Regions from separate parts of the Fervidobacterium gondwanense DSM 13020 genome, predicted to be linked through region 1. Evidence: riboswitches for the same ligand, from Rfam matches in the RefSeq annotation. Region 1 holds a riboswitch; each other region holds the start of a gene.
What was found. Region 1 has a riboswitch for cobalamin ahead of BUA11_RS03850 (ATP-grasp domain-containing protein). Riboswitches for the same ligand answer to the same signal wherever they lie in the genome.

Region 1 (5,580 bases):
GGATTTTAGAAAGCACGTAAAAGACAGGTCTATGACCACAACCTGGACAGAGTTGTGGTGGTCTTGAAATAGCACGGACTTTGTGTTCAGGAGATTTTATCTCTCTCACCAGCTCAGGCATGAATTTGCGCATTACGTTTGCTACCTTTTCCGGTGTGTATTCGCCAATCAAATCTTCCATATCCTGTTTTCCGACAATCTTCACGTTTATACCTTCCTCAAATGCGATTGCCTTAACTTTTTCCTCGATGAAATCATCGAGCTCTTCAAGTATTTTGATCACCTTATGTGACCTAAGAAACTTTACGATTGCCTTTCGTGGGAATGGATATACCATTCCGAGCCTCAATATGTCAACTTTGTTTTTATTATCACCGAGTACATCGAGCAGTGAAAGGTAAGGTAACCCTGCGGTTATAATTCCAATCTCGCTACCGTTGTTTAAAATGTACGCGTACTTTTCGGAAACTTCTTCCCACTTCCTCAATTTTTCCAGTGCACGCCTCTTCATAACTGGTACGTTTTGCCCTATTGGGATGTACGGTCCAAGATTTTTGGGGTCAAACCTATGAGGTGTTAATTCGGTTTGTTTGTAAATTCCAAATTTGACTTTTTGCTTGAAATGGGCTGTGTGGGTTGTAAGGCGGAGGATTACAGGAGACTTGAATTCTCTTGCGTATTTAACCGCTTCGATGAACATGCTATAAACTTCTTGAGCGTCTTTTGGTTCAAACAAAGGTGTATATGAAAGTCTTGCGTAATGTCTGTTATCTTGCTCGTTTTGAGAACTATTCGCACCCGGGTCATCGCCTATAACCACAACCATACCGCCAGGTATCTCCATCATGCTTAGCTGCACAAACGAATCAGCTACAACATTCATACCTACGCTTTTGAAAAAGACACACGATGTGTATCCATTCACCGCCGCACCGAAGGCGACCTCAAGGGCTACCTTTTCATTCGTGGAAAATTCGAAATAAAGCGGGGACTTTTCTTTTGGAAGTAGATTAATCGTTTCGGCTATCTCAGGTGTTGGCGAACCAGGGTACGATGTAACTACTCTAACGCCACTTTCAATCATTGCTCGCACTATCGCTGTGTTGCCAATAACAATCTCTGAAAAAGGCTCTTCTTGGAGTAATAATTGACCCAAGTTTTTCATACAACCACCCCTTATCTTCACTTTCTGATAGAAAGAGTCCGAATATAACTAAATTAGGTGTAACTTATTATATCATAAAAAGATAGACTTTGTCTACATATAAATTTTATATCGTTTTTTGAGAAATAGTGAATATAGTATACAGAAGATTTAAGATGAAATTTAAAAAAACAGTTATTTAAATCTTTATAATTTTCAAAATTCGACTATTAGCAAGTATTGAAAGTTTCATCAAGTCACCATATGATATTAGTGAAAAATCATACTGAATCTAAATATCCCCTACCTTAGAGGTGCGAAAGCTTAAAAGGGAACACCGGTGCGAATCCGGGACGGTCGGGCCACCGTGAGTGGGGACGAAACCTGCACAATGCCACTGGCTAATTCTCAAAAGGCTGGGAAGGCGCAGGGAGTAGGATGATCCGCAAGTCGGGAGACCTGCCTTTAAGGGATGGGCGCCCCAAAAACCACAGATTTTTGGGGTATTTTTCTTTGAAAATTTTAAGGGGAGGCGAGAGTATGAAAGTGCAAGAGTACGTTGCGAAGGACATTTTGAGAGCCGAAGGAGTGAGAGTTCCGAAAAGTATTCTGATTCTTAGAAATTCAGACTTACAAGACTATGTAGAAGCACTAAAAAAATTAGGATTTCCTCAGGTGGCTAAAGCTCAAGTTCTTGTAGGCGGAAGGATGAAGGCTGGAGGAGTGCTTGTTTCAAAAACCATTGAACAGGCAATAAGTAATGTGAGTAAGATTATGGACAGCGAAATAAAAGGTGAAATTCCGGAAGGGGTTCTCGTTGAAGAATTTGTTCCACACGAAAGTGAACACTATATTTCGATAACGATAGATAGAAGTCTAAGAGACATCGTTTTTGTATATTCGAGTCATGGAGGAATAGATATCGAAGAGTTTACGAAGACTCATCCAGAAGAAGTTGTAAAAACAAACAGAGTAAACGATTTACCACTTGAAGTAAGAGCTTTTGCAAGAAGACTTTATGACATATTCGTTAAGTACGACCTGACACTGCTTGAAATAAATCCGTTCGTTGAATCTAATGGTTATTACTACGCACTTGATGCTGTTTTCCACGTGGACGACAGCGCGCTCTACCGTCAGTGGTGGGCGGGAGAGTCTTCCGTGGAAGATTCTTTCGTGGTACTCGGCGGTGACGTTGGTGTCATCGGTTGTGGAGCAGGTATCGTCATGGCCACAATAGATGCACTCACTGAACACGGGTTCAAGCCAGCGAATTTCTGCGATATCGGCGGTGGTGCAACGGCTGATACACTTTACAGTGCGTTGACAAAGGTGCAAAAGATAACAAACAAGGCTGTACTGAACATATTCGGTGGAATAACCGACTGTCTTGAAATTGCAAAAGGAGTTACCGAATTCAAAAGTAAAAATCCGAGTTTTGAGATATACATAAGACTTTCGGGAAACAACGAAGTAATAGCTAAAAAGTTGTTAGAAGAGAGTGGAATCGTATCAACCAATGACATGAAGGAACTTATTGAATCTGTAGATAGGAGAGTTAAAGGAGTGAGAAGAGATGTTGTTCGCGAATGAGAGAGTTTGTGTATATGGAGCTACTGGAAAATACGGTAGTTATCATCTCAAAAGAATGCTCGAGTACGGTACAAATGTTGTCTGTGGCGTGAGTAAAAATAGGATAGTGAAATCGATAGAAAACATTCCAGTTGTAGTATCACTCGAAGATTACGTTTCCAAATTGGGACCAGTAGATACAGCTATTCTTTTCGTGCCTGCACCAAGTGTCTTGGAGGCGTTTCAAGATGCTGCTTCGAACGGTGTAAAGAACTGCGTGATTATAACCGAGCATGTTCCAGTACATGACACATTGAAAGTTTTAAAACTTGCGAAGTACCAAGGTATAAATGTTATAGGTCCGAACTGTCCGGGGGTTATACACCCATTAGAAAAAGTGAAAGTCGGAATAATGCCAGAAAGGTATTTCAAACCCGGTAAGGTGGCGATTATCTCAAGAAGTGGAACGTTGATGTATGAGACAGCAAAATACCTGAGTGATGGTATTGGAGTAGCGGTTGGATTAGGACTTGGCGGAGATCCAGTGGTTGGTACAAATGTCTCAGAGGCGTTTGATACTGTAAAGAAATTGGGGTATGATAAAGTCTTAGTGATAGGCGAAATCGGTGGTGAAGATGAGATAAGTGGTATTAAACACGCTCTTAAGATAGGTTTTCTTCCGAAAGACATAGTTGCTTTCTTTGCAGGGAGGCATGCACCGGAAGGAAAGAAAATGGGGCACGCAGGTGCTATTGTTGAAGGAGAAAAAGGAAAAGTACAGTATAAGGAATCAATACTGAATGAGATGGGAATAAGGGTGGTGAAATTTCCGTGGGAAGTAGGAAACGCTTGGCTGAACTAACAAGAGAGTACGTTTTATCATCGCTCGGAGTATTTCTCACAGCGCTTGGCTTGGTAATATTCTTGATTCCCAATAATATAGCAGCTGGTGGTGCTTCAGGCTTAGCGATAGTTCTGAACAAATTCTTGCCAATATCGGTTGGTATATGGATGTACATAATAAACGCTACGCTATTTTTGACCGCATTTTTGATAATAGGTTTTGACTTCAGTTTCAAAACGATATACTGTACATTTTTGCTGAATTTTTTCATAGATTTATTTGACAGGGTTATTCCAATGTACAAGTATCATGGTAGCGACATGATCTTGGCTGTCTTCTTTGGCGATATACTAACAGCCGTTGGTATGGCTATCGCCTTCTCACAGAACGCATCTACAGGTGGTACAGACATTATAGCCAAGATTCTTAATAAATTCTTTGGAGCGCCTTTTGGTATGTCTATACTCTTTCTCGACTTTGCCATAGGTCTTTCAGCAGGACTGGCTTACAACATAGATACTGGTTTATACTCTATTCTTGCCATTATCGTCAATGGAACAACAATTGACTTTGTTATGAAAGGTCTCGAACTATCAACGAACCTGTGGGTTGTTTCAGAAAAAGCAGACGATATTAAAAGATTTGTGCTGAACGAGCTTGAAAGAGGTGTTACAGTCTTTGAGGCAAGGGGAGGATACACAAATCAATCTAAGAATGTTCTAATGATAGTTATAAAAAGGCGCGAGTTACACGAACTTACAACTGCAATTCGAACAATCGACCCGAAGGCGTTTTTCTTCGTCAACGAAGCCCGGCAAGTGTATGGTGAGGGTTTCAAAGAACTCGTGTAAGTAGTTTATCAATCCAGCATCCCTTCCCAAATCTCGACATTATTGTTACTTTCTTTTCCCTCTGACACAAGACGTGTCAGAGGATTTTTTTGAAAAACTATTGACATAATAGGGTACTTGTGTGATATAATACAAGCAAAGTAAAGCATACGAAAGAAAGGAAGAGAAAGTCGTGTTATACGTTCGAAATTTTTTGATAAACATTGTTGAAAACGAAAATATGAGCATAATTGACAACAAGATGAATAAGAAAGCTAAACGCAGCTGCCCGCTTACTGGTGGTCAGCTTGCGTTTGGCATGGAATAAAAACGCAGGCGATTAAATAGAAACCACCATAGGCGGGCTACAGTAAAAAACTGTAGCCCGCTTTAATTTTATAATACCATCAAATTTTGATAGAAGGAGGGTGTTTTTATGGGATTAAGAGTAGGCGTTGTTGGAGCAACCGGTGCGGTAGGAAGGAATATGGTCGAGGTACTTGAGAGTAGTGGTGTTGATATTTCAGAATTCAGGCTCTTTGCTTCGGAAAGGTCAGCAGGTCAAGAAATTCCATTCCGAGGTACAACAGTTCGTGTAGAAGTATTAACGGAAGAAGCGATGAGAGAAGGTTTTGATTACTTGCTTTTCTCAGCTGGTGCCGATGTTTCAAGACGATATGCACCAATTGCAGCCGAGGTAGGTACAACCGTTATTGATAATTCCTCCGCTTTCAGGATGGTGTCAGAAATTCCATTGGTTGTGCCAGAAGTCAATGGAAAGTTACTTAAGGGGTATTCGGGAATAATAGCAAACCCAAATTGTTCCACAATCCAAATGGTGTTGGCATTGTACAGGGTGCACGATAGGTATCAGCTACACGAGATATTCGTCTCGACTTATCAGGCAGTATCTGGCGCCGGTTACAAGGCAGTACGTGAGTACGAAAATCAGCTCAACGGAGAGAATACACATAACGTATTTCCAAGACAGATTGCACATAATGTAATTCCCTTGATAGGTGATTTGAGAGATGACATCTCCCAAGAAGAATGGAAGATGATAAATGAAACAAGGAAGATTTTAAATTCAAATTCAATTTCTGTCTTTCCAACAACTGTTAGAGTTCCAGTTCGAATAGGACATTCCGAGAGTGTTATTGCTCGCACACTATTCCCTATTATGAGCAAAG
Region 2 (5,580 bases), 110 kb from region 1:
TCACCGTTCTGAATCCAATTTCCTGTTTCCTCACAGTCTGAACGTCGACTATGACGTGCGACTGGAATGGATAAGGTGCGTGTGCGTGTATACCAGGTCCTGTGGTATGTGAGTACTTTCCAAAGGTCTTGATTAAAGCAACTTCTGAAGGACCAACTTGATAGACCCCCGTACCAAAATAAATAACTACAAGTACGATTAAAATAGTTAGCAAGATAGTACTTCTTTTGGTGCTCATGTTTGTCACCTCTCTATTTGTATGTTCAAAATCATTATACCACGCATTTGGAAAAAAGCAGGTGTGAAAGACTCTTGAAGAACGCTCAGAAATTCTTATTGCCGTTCTTCAATTTGAGCAGAACGAACATGAACGGTGCACCTATGAGGGAGGTGATTATTCCAACAGGGATTTCAACGGGGTTGAGCAATGTACGGGCTAATGTATCGCAGATTGACATGAGCATGCCACCTAAGAGAATGGTAGCAACGATGTTGTTCCTGTGTTTCGGACCAGCTAACGTTCGTGCCATGTGCGGGACTATCAATCCAACAAATCCTATAATTCCTGTTTTTGAAACGAAAGCTGCGGTAACGAACGCACCAAGCAAGTAAAAGAGCCATTTTAGAAGCTCAACATTGACTCCCAAACTCTTCGCTTCTTTCTCGCCAAGTACCATTGCATCGAGCTGTCTGCTCATCATCATCGATAGTACGGCAAGAGTTGTTAAAGAAATTGCTGGTAGCACAATATCAGTAAATGTGATTCCGGAAAAAGAACCAAAAAGCCAGACGTGGCCTGTTACGAGTGATCTATTCGCTATATTCAAAAGGAGCATGCTCCCTGCCGAGAACATAGTGCTCACGAGTACACCGCTTAGGACTAAATGTACGGTAGGGACTATGTTGCCCTTTCTCGCAAGTGCTATAGCCAGCATAGATGCTACTACTGCGAATATGAAACTCATTGTTGGTATACTCACGTGAGCGATAGAGTTGACAATGAAGTATATGCCTAAAAGAGCACCGAAACTTGCACCAGCAGACGTTCCGATAAGATATGGGTCAACAAGTGGGTTTTTCATTATCGCTTGAAATATGTTACCTACAAGTGCCAGTGCTGAACCTGTGAGCGTTGCCATTAAGACCCTCGGAAGTCTTAAGTGCCAGAGCATGTAGCTTTCTGGAGAGTCTGAGTTTATTAATTTTATGGCTTTGATTGGGCTAACATATACCGTCCCAAAAGAGATATTGATGAGAAAAACAAATAAGAAAAGGACAGGGAGAAGATATCTCCCTGTCTTGATTAAGAGAACCCTTAACTTAGTCAATATTATTTTCCTCCGTAGAAGAAGTTGTAGAATATATCCAAGTATTTAAAAACATGAGGTGCTGCCTGACTAATTTCGTCTCCGTCAATTACAAAGACCTTTCCATTCTTAACTGCTTTCAGGTTTTTCATTATTGAATGGTTCTTCACTGTTTTTTCAATTTCTTTTGGATCTCCATAACCGCCAATGACAATAACATCAGGATCTTGTTTAACAAGCCATTCCCAGCTGACTGAAAGCCAGCCGTTGTTTCCTGAATAAGGAGCCGCTATGTTCCTTCCACCAGCGATAACGATGAGCTCGTTCACATATGAACCAGTACCAGCGGTCCAGAGCTCTTTGGCTTTTTCATCTGGAATTGTTATCGTGAAGAATACAGTTGGCCTGTTTTCTAATGGTATTTTTGATGTCTTTTGTCCCATTTCAGCCATCTTGTCTCTTAACTCTTGTGATATTTTGTCAGCTTTAGCCTTAATGTTAAAAACTGCGCCGAGTTGTCCAACGGCCTTTATGATATCAGTCAATGTGTTTGCATTGAGAACGTATGCAGTAAGATTTGCTTTCTCAAGTTTCTCAACTTCTGGAAATTGGAATCCGCCAAATGTGAACACAATATCTGGTTTTAGCGAGTAAATCTTTTCAATGTTCAGTGGTACCATGTTTCCGATGTTTTCAGCCTTTCTGTAATTATCCCATGCTGTGACTCCAACTATTCTGTTTTCAAGTCCAAGGGCCTGCAAGTATCTTGTTGCGCTCGGTGCTGCGGATACTACCCTTCTTGGTGGCATCGGGATGTTAACGATACGTCCAGCATCGTCTACGACTGCTATCGCTAAGGATAAGACAGTGCTTAAGAGTACAAAAAGTGCTAAAAACCTTCTCAGTGTTCCAGACCTAAACATAGCAAAACCCTCCCTCTTTGCAAAAATTTGTTGCCATCCCCAGGCGTCGTGGTGGATGGCATACCTTCCTCTACACATCAGGTCTCCCGACTTGTGGATCATCCTACTCCCTGCGCCTTCCCAGCCTTTTAAGAATTAGCCAGTGGCACTTTGCAGGTTTCGTCCCCACTTACGGTGGCGGCCCCGTGCCGGATTTTCACCGGTCTTCCCTTGAGTGTGTAAAGGGAGGTTATTCTTATTTCGTATTATACTACACCCTTTTAGCTACAGCAACTGCCCTTTTCGTTCTTCTGTATCCCAACGTCTGTTCTTAAAGCTGTCTTTTTTATGTATATGACGTTTATCACGCTGTATATGCCTGTGATGAAAAGTATAGCGTCGGCAAGGCTGAGCTTGTATACTTCATCGCCTATTATCAGATTCGAAAAAGATATCAAGTACGCGAGCAGAACATAACCTGCGGCGATTGAAAACAAAATGCTCCCTACGTAAAGATGTGCGACTCTGAATGAGTAATTCGCCGTGCCATACTCGCGAAATCCGAAGAAAAAGACCATTGAAAAGCTGAGTATAACGAGTGAGAATATTATCTCGTCACTAAGAAGATACGATATGAAGGTGATGAGTGATAACACAAGCATCGTTAACAACATCCTGTTCAGGCTTCTCATATGATCACCCTTCCGATCGTGTATGTGATGAAAGCTAAGATGTAAGATATGCTTAGGCTATATATCACTGCAAACGCTGTATATTTCCAGCTGTTCGTTTCACCTTTTATTGCAGCCAGTGTTGCAAAGCACGGCATGTATCCGAGGACGAATACCATTAACGAAGCAGCAACGACCGGATTTAAGTGAATATTAGACGCATTCTCGTAAAACTGAGACAGAGAAGATACAATGACTTCTTTAGCAACACCGCCAAATATGAGCGCTGAAACTATTTGCCAAGTGTAGTTAAGAGGTGCGAATATAGGTTGCAAAAACTTACCAAGCATCGAAACGTAGCTGTTTTCTATGTTTGCTGGATCAGGGAAGTAACTAAGTGCCCAAATTACAACACTTGATACGAATATTATCGTTCCTGCTTTCTCCAAGAAGTGCCTTCCTCTGTTCCACATGTACGTAGCAACGTTCGAAATCTTTGGAAATCTGTACCTTGGCAACTCCATGACAAGCGGAACGTTTTGTCCTTTTAGTACAACCTTGTTTATGATTCTTGACGAGAGAGCTGTCAAAACGAGGCTCAGTACGTATATAGCAAAGAATGCCTCAGCTTTATGGTTCGGGAACGCGACGCTTATGATTAAAAGGTATACGGGAATTCGCGCACTGCAACTGATGAATGGCGAAACTAAAATTGTTGTAACTCTTTCTCTTTCGTCAGAAAGCCCGCGAGCTGCCATAACTGTACTAACGTTACAACCAAAACCAAGTAAGAGAGTCATGAACGAACGGCCCGTGAGCCTCAGCGAATACATAATTCTGTCCATCAAAAATGCGATCCTTGGTAGATACCCACTCTCCTCCATTATTCCAAGTGCGAAGAAGAGTGCGAAGATACTCGGGACAAACGCGAGAACACTTCCTACGCCATTTATTATGCCTTGAGAAATAAGCGACGAAAGCATCGTTTCCGAGCCAATCATTTCTGAAAGTTTTCCGAATAAGAATTCAAGAAGTCCGACAAGGGGTTCGGAGACTTTGAAGGTAAAATTAAATGCAAGGTACATAAGCGCGAGGAATATCGGGATACCAATGAATCTATGAGTCAGTACGTGATCCAGAGCCTCAGTAACCGTTAATGCGCTGTCGGTTTTCTGGAAAGCCTTTTGCAAGACGTCGTTTATGTACTCGTACTTGATCGAAGGTATTTTTGTAGCAAGTGAGTCATCTGACTTTTCAGGATTGCTATTCATATTTGAACTCTGAAGTTCTTCAGACTGGCCCTGTTTTTGACAATCTTTGCTCAAAAACTCAGATACGAACTTGTCCCCTTCGATAACTTTTATGGCAGTGAATCTTTTATTGAAACCTTCCATCACGCACTTTTCTACTTCAGAGATCCTTTCTTCGACCTCTTTTCCGTAGTCTATTAATAAAGGTCTTGTGGGTTTTTTAAACGCAGATACGATCTTCTGTTTAAGTTCATCAATACCTTCCCCGGTGTGAGCTGACGTAAGGATAACGGGCACTCGCAGAAATGTCTCGAGTACGGCTTTATCTATTTTGTATCCGCCCTTTCTTGCCTCGTCAATCGCATTAAACACCGCAACGACGTTGAGTTCCAATTCTAATGCTTCGAGGAGTAAAAACAATCCCTGTTCAGGGCTCATACTATCGATTATTACTACCGTCACATTTGGCGGAGAAAAGAGCAGATAATCTCTCGTCACTTTTTCATCTATCGACGTGGCTGTCAGTGTGTATACGCCAGGCAAATCAACAAAATGAAGAGTGTAGCCTTCATACGTTGTGGCACCTTCTATCCTCGATACCGTAACACCGGGCCAGTTGGCGACGTACTGCCTCGCGCCAACCAACCTGTTGAAAAGGCTTGTTTTTCCTACGTTTGGATTTCCGAGTAGTCCTACTGTTATGACCATTACTTACCACACTCCTGACGTTTTTCAACCTGTAGAGATTCTGTCATCTTGTAATCTTTGACTGGTACAACATAGATCTTTGAGAGTTTCCCAAGTCCTATGTCATAAAGACCAGTAGGTGTCTTCACCCTTCTGTCTGGTAGTAACAAGAGCTTTGAATTTTCAACTATACCACATTTTTCAAAGAATCTTCTTGCCATAATCCCGGCTCTCAGTTCTTTGACGATGTATTCTCCGGGGGCAACGTACGAAAGTGGTAAAGAGCTCTCCTGCTGGAGCTTCACCTCAATCAGCTCAGCTTCTGATTGCCTAAGTGTTATTATCTTGTTGAACACTTTGTACATGCGTGGGTCACCCATCGGTGCACTCCTGATAACTGTTATGCTCACTCCAGGCAAGATACCTATAGCTCTCAGTCTTGGAGAAATTTCAGATTCACCAACCTTTTCAACAATCGCTTCTGCACCAACAGGTACTTCTGATAATCTCATAATTCACCCCCACTTTCAATTATCATTAAAGAAATTGAGAATCAATCTCAATAATATGATACATTAAGAGTGTAATGATGTCAATAATTTTTGAGAATTTTTTCTCAAATCCATTCTAATAAAAAGTATTGTTGACCACGGGAAGTTATAGTGCTAAAATAACAGTATACTTTTGCATGAGCGTTATTGTGTCCTGTTGCTAATTACAGAAGGTGTTTTAAAGTTTCACAAGTGTAAGTCAATTTATACGA
Region 3 (5,580 bases), on a different contig from region 1:
CGTTCTTTTTTGTGCCGTTCTATGCGCTCTCTCATCTCATCGTCAAATGGTACACTTGTTGCTATATATGCCCTCTTAGAGTAGGGCTTTTTCAATATGTAATTTTGTGCAAACGTGCTCTTGCCAGATTTTACCCCGCCGGTTATCAATGTAATCATACAGGTTGGTCTTCTCCTTTCGAAACGTTCGCACTTTCAAAAGTCGCCATTTCTCGAATCATTTTGATCGCAGCTTCTATGATTGAAATGGAAAGCACAGCACCTGTTCCTTCGCCGAGTCTCATATCAAGATCCAGAATTGGTCTCAAACCAAGTTTATCAAGAATCACTTTGTGTCCCTTGACTTTTGATTTGTGTCCTGCGAATACGTAGTTCAAAACTTGCGAATTTATCTTCCACGCGATTAAAAGCCCTGCTGTTGTTGGGAAACCATCGATGATTACGGGAACCCTTCCTCAGCTGCTTTGAGTATAAACCCAGCCATCTGTCCAATACAATATCCACCAACCTTCTGCAGAACATCAATCGGATCATTAGCGTCTGGGTCATTAACTTCTAAGGCATATTTTATCGCTTCTTTCTTTTTTCTTAATCCTTCTTCATTCAACGGTGTTCCAATATCTAAGATTTCGTCAAGCCCAAAGCCTAAAGCCACTGCTACTGCAGAAGCGGTTGTTGTGTTTCCGATTCCCATATCACCGACAACAAGTAATTCTGCTCCTTTTTCTATTGCTTTGTCGGCGATTTCAGCACCTTTCTCGATACATGCATAAGCTTGCTCTTTTGTCATCGCAGGTCCTTTAGTAAAATCTTTCGTACCGTAGCCTATCTTAGCTTTTATTAACCTTTTGTGCTCAATGTCTACGTCTACTTTGACACCTGAGTCAACCACAAAGACATCTGCACCAACGTGTCGAGAAAAGACGTTAATTGCAGCACCACCGTTGAGAAAATTTAGAATCATCTGATATGTGACCTCTTGCGGATATGCGGAAACACCATTTTCTGCTACTCCATGATCTGCCGTAAACACGTAAACTTCTTTCCTTTTTGGGAGCTCAGGGATAACCTTTCCTTGGATTAATCCCATCTTCAGGGCGATTTCTTCGAGATAACCTAAGCTTCCGACGGGTTTTGTGAGGTTGTTAAGTCGGTTCACTATAGCACTTTTCAGTTCATTTGAGAAGGTTGCATTAATGTTGAAATTCAAGCCTTTCCTTGTGATTTCCATAAACTTTTCCCCCTTTATATACTTTAGAAATTAAAAACAAATTTTCCCGTAAAGCCCGAGCTTTCGGGAAAAACAATCCCCATTTGCAAAGGTATCCCGGCTTGCGGATCACCCTACTCACCACGCCTTCCCAAAAGCTAAGCTTTCAGTGGCATATTGTGGTTTTCGTCCCCGCTTACGGTTGCTGGGCAGCCTCGGATTCTCACCGAAGTTCCCTTTGCAAAAGAGTGAAATCTATTTACTTTCAAAAAGCATTATACAATATTTTCAGAAATGAACAATCTTGACAATCGCACGATAACGAACATTAGAATCGAAAATTTGACAATAACTGTATTTCTCTATATTCAGCACTAAATATTGTACATATTTGCTTTTGACAATACTACATTTTGTTAACTATAATCTTTATAAGCAAAATTCTACGAATGGGGTGATAGTTTTGTTTGTATTTGCATCGTGGAGTGGAGGAAAAGATTCTGCCTTAGCATTGTACTATGGTATGAAAAAGTACGGTAAAGTTGATTGCCTTTTTACTATGCTTGATGAAGACTGTTCTTCTTCAAGAGCACATGGTTTTGGCAAAGATATACTTGAAAAACAAGCTTTATTAATAGGGACAAAATTGATAACAAGATGCAGCAGCTGGGAAAGTTATGAAGAGAACTTTCTTGATTTTTTAAGTAACCACGCAAAAGGAGGAATCGGAATTTTCGGTGATATTGACTTACAAGAGCATCTTGATTGGGTAAAAAGAGTTTGCAGCGTTCATAATGTTACTGTAGAAGAGCCTCTCTGGAAGAGGAAAAGAGAAGTGATTTTAGAAGAGTTCTCAAACTTGGGATTTAGAGCTCTGATTGTATCTGTAAAGAAAAACTTAGGTATTGATGAAATCCTTGGTAATGAACTAACGAACAGAGAGACACATAGAATTCTTGAAAAATCCGGTGTCGATATCTGTGGTGAGAATGGTGAATACCATACGCTTGTCTATGACGGACCAATATTCAGCTCTCCCCTTAATTTCTACGTTGAAGGGCTCTACGAAGACGACAATGCAAAGCGACTAAAAGTTAGAGCGAAACAACTTTAATGGAGATGATAATATGAAAAAAGGTTCATTAATGATTCAAGGTACATCTTCAGCGGTTGGTAAATCTATAATCACACTTGCGCTATGTAGATATTTTTCGAATAATGGTTACAAAGTCGCACCGTTTAAGTCTCAAAACCTCTCCTCTGTGTCGTTTACTTCCAACAGCGGTCAAATCTTTGCATGGGCTCAAGCGCTCCAAGCTTTTGGAGCTAAAACTAAACCAATTGAGGAGATGAATCCTGTATTAATCAAGCCGGTCGGCGGAGGATACAGTGAGGTATTTTTGCTTGGCAAGAGCTTGGGAAGATTACATTATACGGACTACAATCGGAGAAAAACATTTTTGTGGAGAAAGATTAGAGAGGCGTATAACACTCTTTTAGAGAAACATGATATAGTTATTGTGGAAGGTGCAGGAAGTCCCGTCGAGCTTAACCTTAAAAAAGGTGATATTGTAAACATGAAAGTAGCTAAGAGTTTTAATATACCAGTGCTAATCGTTGGAAATATACATCTTGGCGGAGTTTTTGCTTCACTATATGGAACATACAAACTACTATCAAGAGCTGAACAAAAGCTTGTCAAAGGATTCATCATAAACAAATTCAAAGGCAGTAAAGAACACTTAGGCGATGGACTGAAGACTCTTGAAAAATTGACTAAAGTTAGGACTGTTGGTATTGTTCCATTTATCGATCACCATCTTGAAGACGAAGACGATGCTGGAAAGAGTTCAAAAAACATTGAGAAAAACATGGACTCATCATCTTTCACAGATGAACTTGATAGTGAAATAGAATGTATATCAAAGATCATTTGCGATAATTTAGACATGGTTTATATAAAAGAACTTCTATTTAGGGGGGATAGAATATGGAATTAATTCTCATACCTTATCCAAAAGTTGTGAAACAATGTAGCGGTTATGTTGGGCTTGGTACAAGGATTGCAACGACTTTTTATCAGGTTGCTCCAAACAGTGTTGATAAGTTAACAAAATTCTTAGGACAAGAACTAAGAAGATTAGGATTCGAATTATCAATGGATAGAACTGAAGCTTTGATACTTAATTTGTCAGTAAATCCAGACGTAGTTGTAGATCAACAAGGGTACAAGATGTTTGTGGAAGAGGAAATAAGCATTTACGCTAACGATGATGTTGGGCTTTTTTATGGCGTCCAGACACTCTTACAACTCTTCAGAAATGTGGCAGAGACTAAACAATTACCAAAGTTGTACATCCATGATTATCCTGACATACTGAACCGCGGTGTAATGCTCGACATCAGCCGAGATAGAATACCAAAAATGGATACGTTGAAAGTTTTAGTTGACAAATTATCTCATTTGAAAATAAACCAACTACAGCTCTACATGGAACACACATTTGCATACAAGAACCACAGAGTTGTTTGGGAAGAATATTCTCCATTAACCGCCGAAGAAGTAAGAGAATTAGATGAATATTGTAAAGAAAGACACATAGAGCTCGTGCCGAACCAGAATACTTTTGGCCATATGGCAAAGTGGCTCATACACGACGAATACAAATATTTAGCTGAAGCACCAGATGGTTTTGAAACACCATGGGACACTAAATTTCTCCAACCATTTTCGCTTTCTCCCGCTGTTCCCGAATCTATCAAACTTGTTGATGAGATTTTGCAGGAACTCTTACCAAATTTCTCGAGCAACAAAGTCAATATTGGTTGTGATGAGACATTTGACTTATGTCAAGGTAAATCTAAAGAACTTTGCGAAAAGATAGGTAAGGGACGTGTGTATCTTGACTTTCTCTTGAAAGTATATAATATAGCGAAAAAGCACAAACAGACAGTTATGTTCTGGGGAGATATCATTGAAAACCACCCAGAATTGATTGAAGAATTACCGAAAGACATGATAGCTATGGTTTGGGGATATGAGGCTGACCACCCATTTGATGAAAAGTGCAAATTGTACGAGCAAAGCAACATTTCGTTCTATGTGTGCCCAGGTACTTCAACTTGGAATTCATTTATCGGCAGGAGCAAGAATTGTATAGAGAACATCAAAAATGCGATATCGGCTGCTAAGAAATATCATGCTAACGGTGTTTTAGTAACAGATTGGGGAGACCATGGTCATTCTCAGCACCTACCATTTTCGTGGATAGGTTTTGCGTATATGGCTGCACTGAGCTGGAACTATACATTGGATGACAGCATAGAGAAAGTTCTTAGAGCAATAGACATACATGTATTTGAAACAAAAGAGGAAATAAGTAATGTAATTTTTGAACTTGGGGAAATTTGCGATAGATTACCATACACTCCTAATGGCACTCCATTCTTCTACACATTCTTGTATCCTGAAAATGTGATGAATTATGCTCAGAAATTCCGACAAAAGACGATAGAAGATGTGAAAAGTAGCTTAAACAAATCTCTTCTTAAATTAGAGAAGCTTAAGGAAAACAATAATCTTAAGGAAGTTGTCGAACAAATAGCCAATAATGTGAAGCTCGCAATCATGGGAATTAGAACTATTGAATTACTTATCAAGTACGGTACAATAGAGAACGTTGAGGACAAAGAATGGGAAAGATTTGAAAAGGATCTTGAAGACATACTTGAAGAGTATTCAAGAATATGGTTAAGATTAAATCGGACTGGTGGATTGAAACAAAGTTTGGAAAAATTGCGTAGAATAGAAAGAGTAAGAAGAGGGGAACGACCATATTTAGTTTTCTGATTGAGGCTATTTCATATGATTAAGAGAAGACACGTTATATACATACTTCCTATTGCTTACATAATATTTTCACTTTTTATTCCTTTCATCCTCAACCTCCATTTTTCAGGAGGTTTTTCGCTCGATGCACTGATAGACAACGCTTCAAAGATCCGATTTACTATATTTCAGGCTCTTCTTTCCTCAGTTTTGACTGCTTTACTCGGACTTCCAGGAGCTTACCTTGTCGGTAGAACGAAGATACATCCGGTTATAAGGCGCACATTCAGAGTGATGTCAAGCATTCCATTTGTCCTTCCCGGTATAACAATGGCAATAGGATTTTTCTTAGTGTTTGGGAAAAACGGCGTGTACACAAGATTTCTCAATACTTTTGGCTTAGATGTTAGGATACTTTATACCTTCAGCGCAGTTTTACTTGGTCATGTTTTTTATAACTTTCCACTCTTTATTCGGATTGTTGGCGAGGCTTGGGAGAATATAGACGGATACGTAATTGAAGCTGCGAAAGTTGATGGTGC

Region 2: another riboswitch for cobalamin. It lies ahead of BUA11_RS03335 (ABC transporter substrate-binding protein); the one in region 1 lies ahead of BUA11_RS03850 (ATP-grasp domain-containing protein).
Region 3: another riboswitch for cobalamin. It lies ahead of cobT (nicotinate-nucleotide--dimethylbenzimidazole phosphoribosyltransferase); the one in region 1 lies ahead of BUA11_RS03850 (ATP-grasp domain-containing protein).

Annotation. Positions count from the first base shown of each region.
Region 1 is NZ_FRDJ01000003.1:118,312-123,891, forward strand. Features, by position in the region: gene BUA11_RS03845 (thiamine pyrophosphate-dependent enzyme) at 1-1,165, opposite strand, end outside; cobalamin riboswitch at 1,440-1,625, shown strand; gene BUA11_RS03850 (ATP-grasp domain-containing protein) at 1,685-2,737, shown strand; gene BUA11_RS03855 (succinate--CoA ligase subunit alpha) at 2,721-3,578, shown strand; gene BUA11_RS03860 (YitT family protein) at 3,548-4,411, shown strand; gene BUA11_RS10545 (hypothetical protein) at 4,584-4,718, shown strand; gene BUA11_RS03865 (aspartate-semialdehyde dehydrogenase) at 4,827-5,580, shown strand, end outside.
Region 2 is NZ_FRDJ01000003.1:5,070-10,649, forward strand. Features, by position in the region: gene hflK (FtsH protease activity modulator HflK) at 1-238, opposite strand, end outside; gene BUA11_RS03330 (FecCD family ABC transporter permease) at 324-1,328, opposite strand; gene BUA11_RS03335 (ABC transporter substrate-binding protein) at 1,331-2,230, opposite strand; cobalamin riboswitch at 2,290-2,464, opposite strand; gene BUA11_RS03340 (hypothetical protein) at 2,491-2,901, opposite strand; gene feoB (ferrous iron transport protein B) at 2,898-4,838, opposite strand; gene BUA11_RS03350 (FeoA family protein) at 4,838-5,329, opposite strand.
Region 3 is NZ_FRDJ01000012.1:27,098-32,677, reverse strand. Features, by position in the region: gene cobU (bifunctional adenosylcobinamide kinase/adenosylcobinamide-phosphate guanylyltransferase) at 1-158, opposite strand, end outside; partial or broken gene cobT (nicotinate-nucleotide--dimethylbenzimidazole phosphoribosyltransferase) at 155-1,230, opposite strand; cobalamin riboswitch at 1,301-1,492, opposite strand; gene BUA11_RS08825 (Dph6-related ATP pyrophosphatase) at 1,673-2,323, shown strand; gene BUA11_RS08820 (cobyric acid synthase) at 2,337-3,209, shown strand; gene BUA11_RS08815 (beta-N-acetylhexosaminidase) at 3,200-5,059, shown strand; gene BUA11_RS08810 (ABC transporter permease) at 5,075-5,580, shown strand, end outside.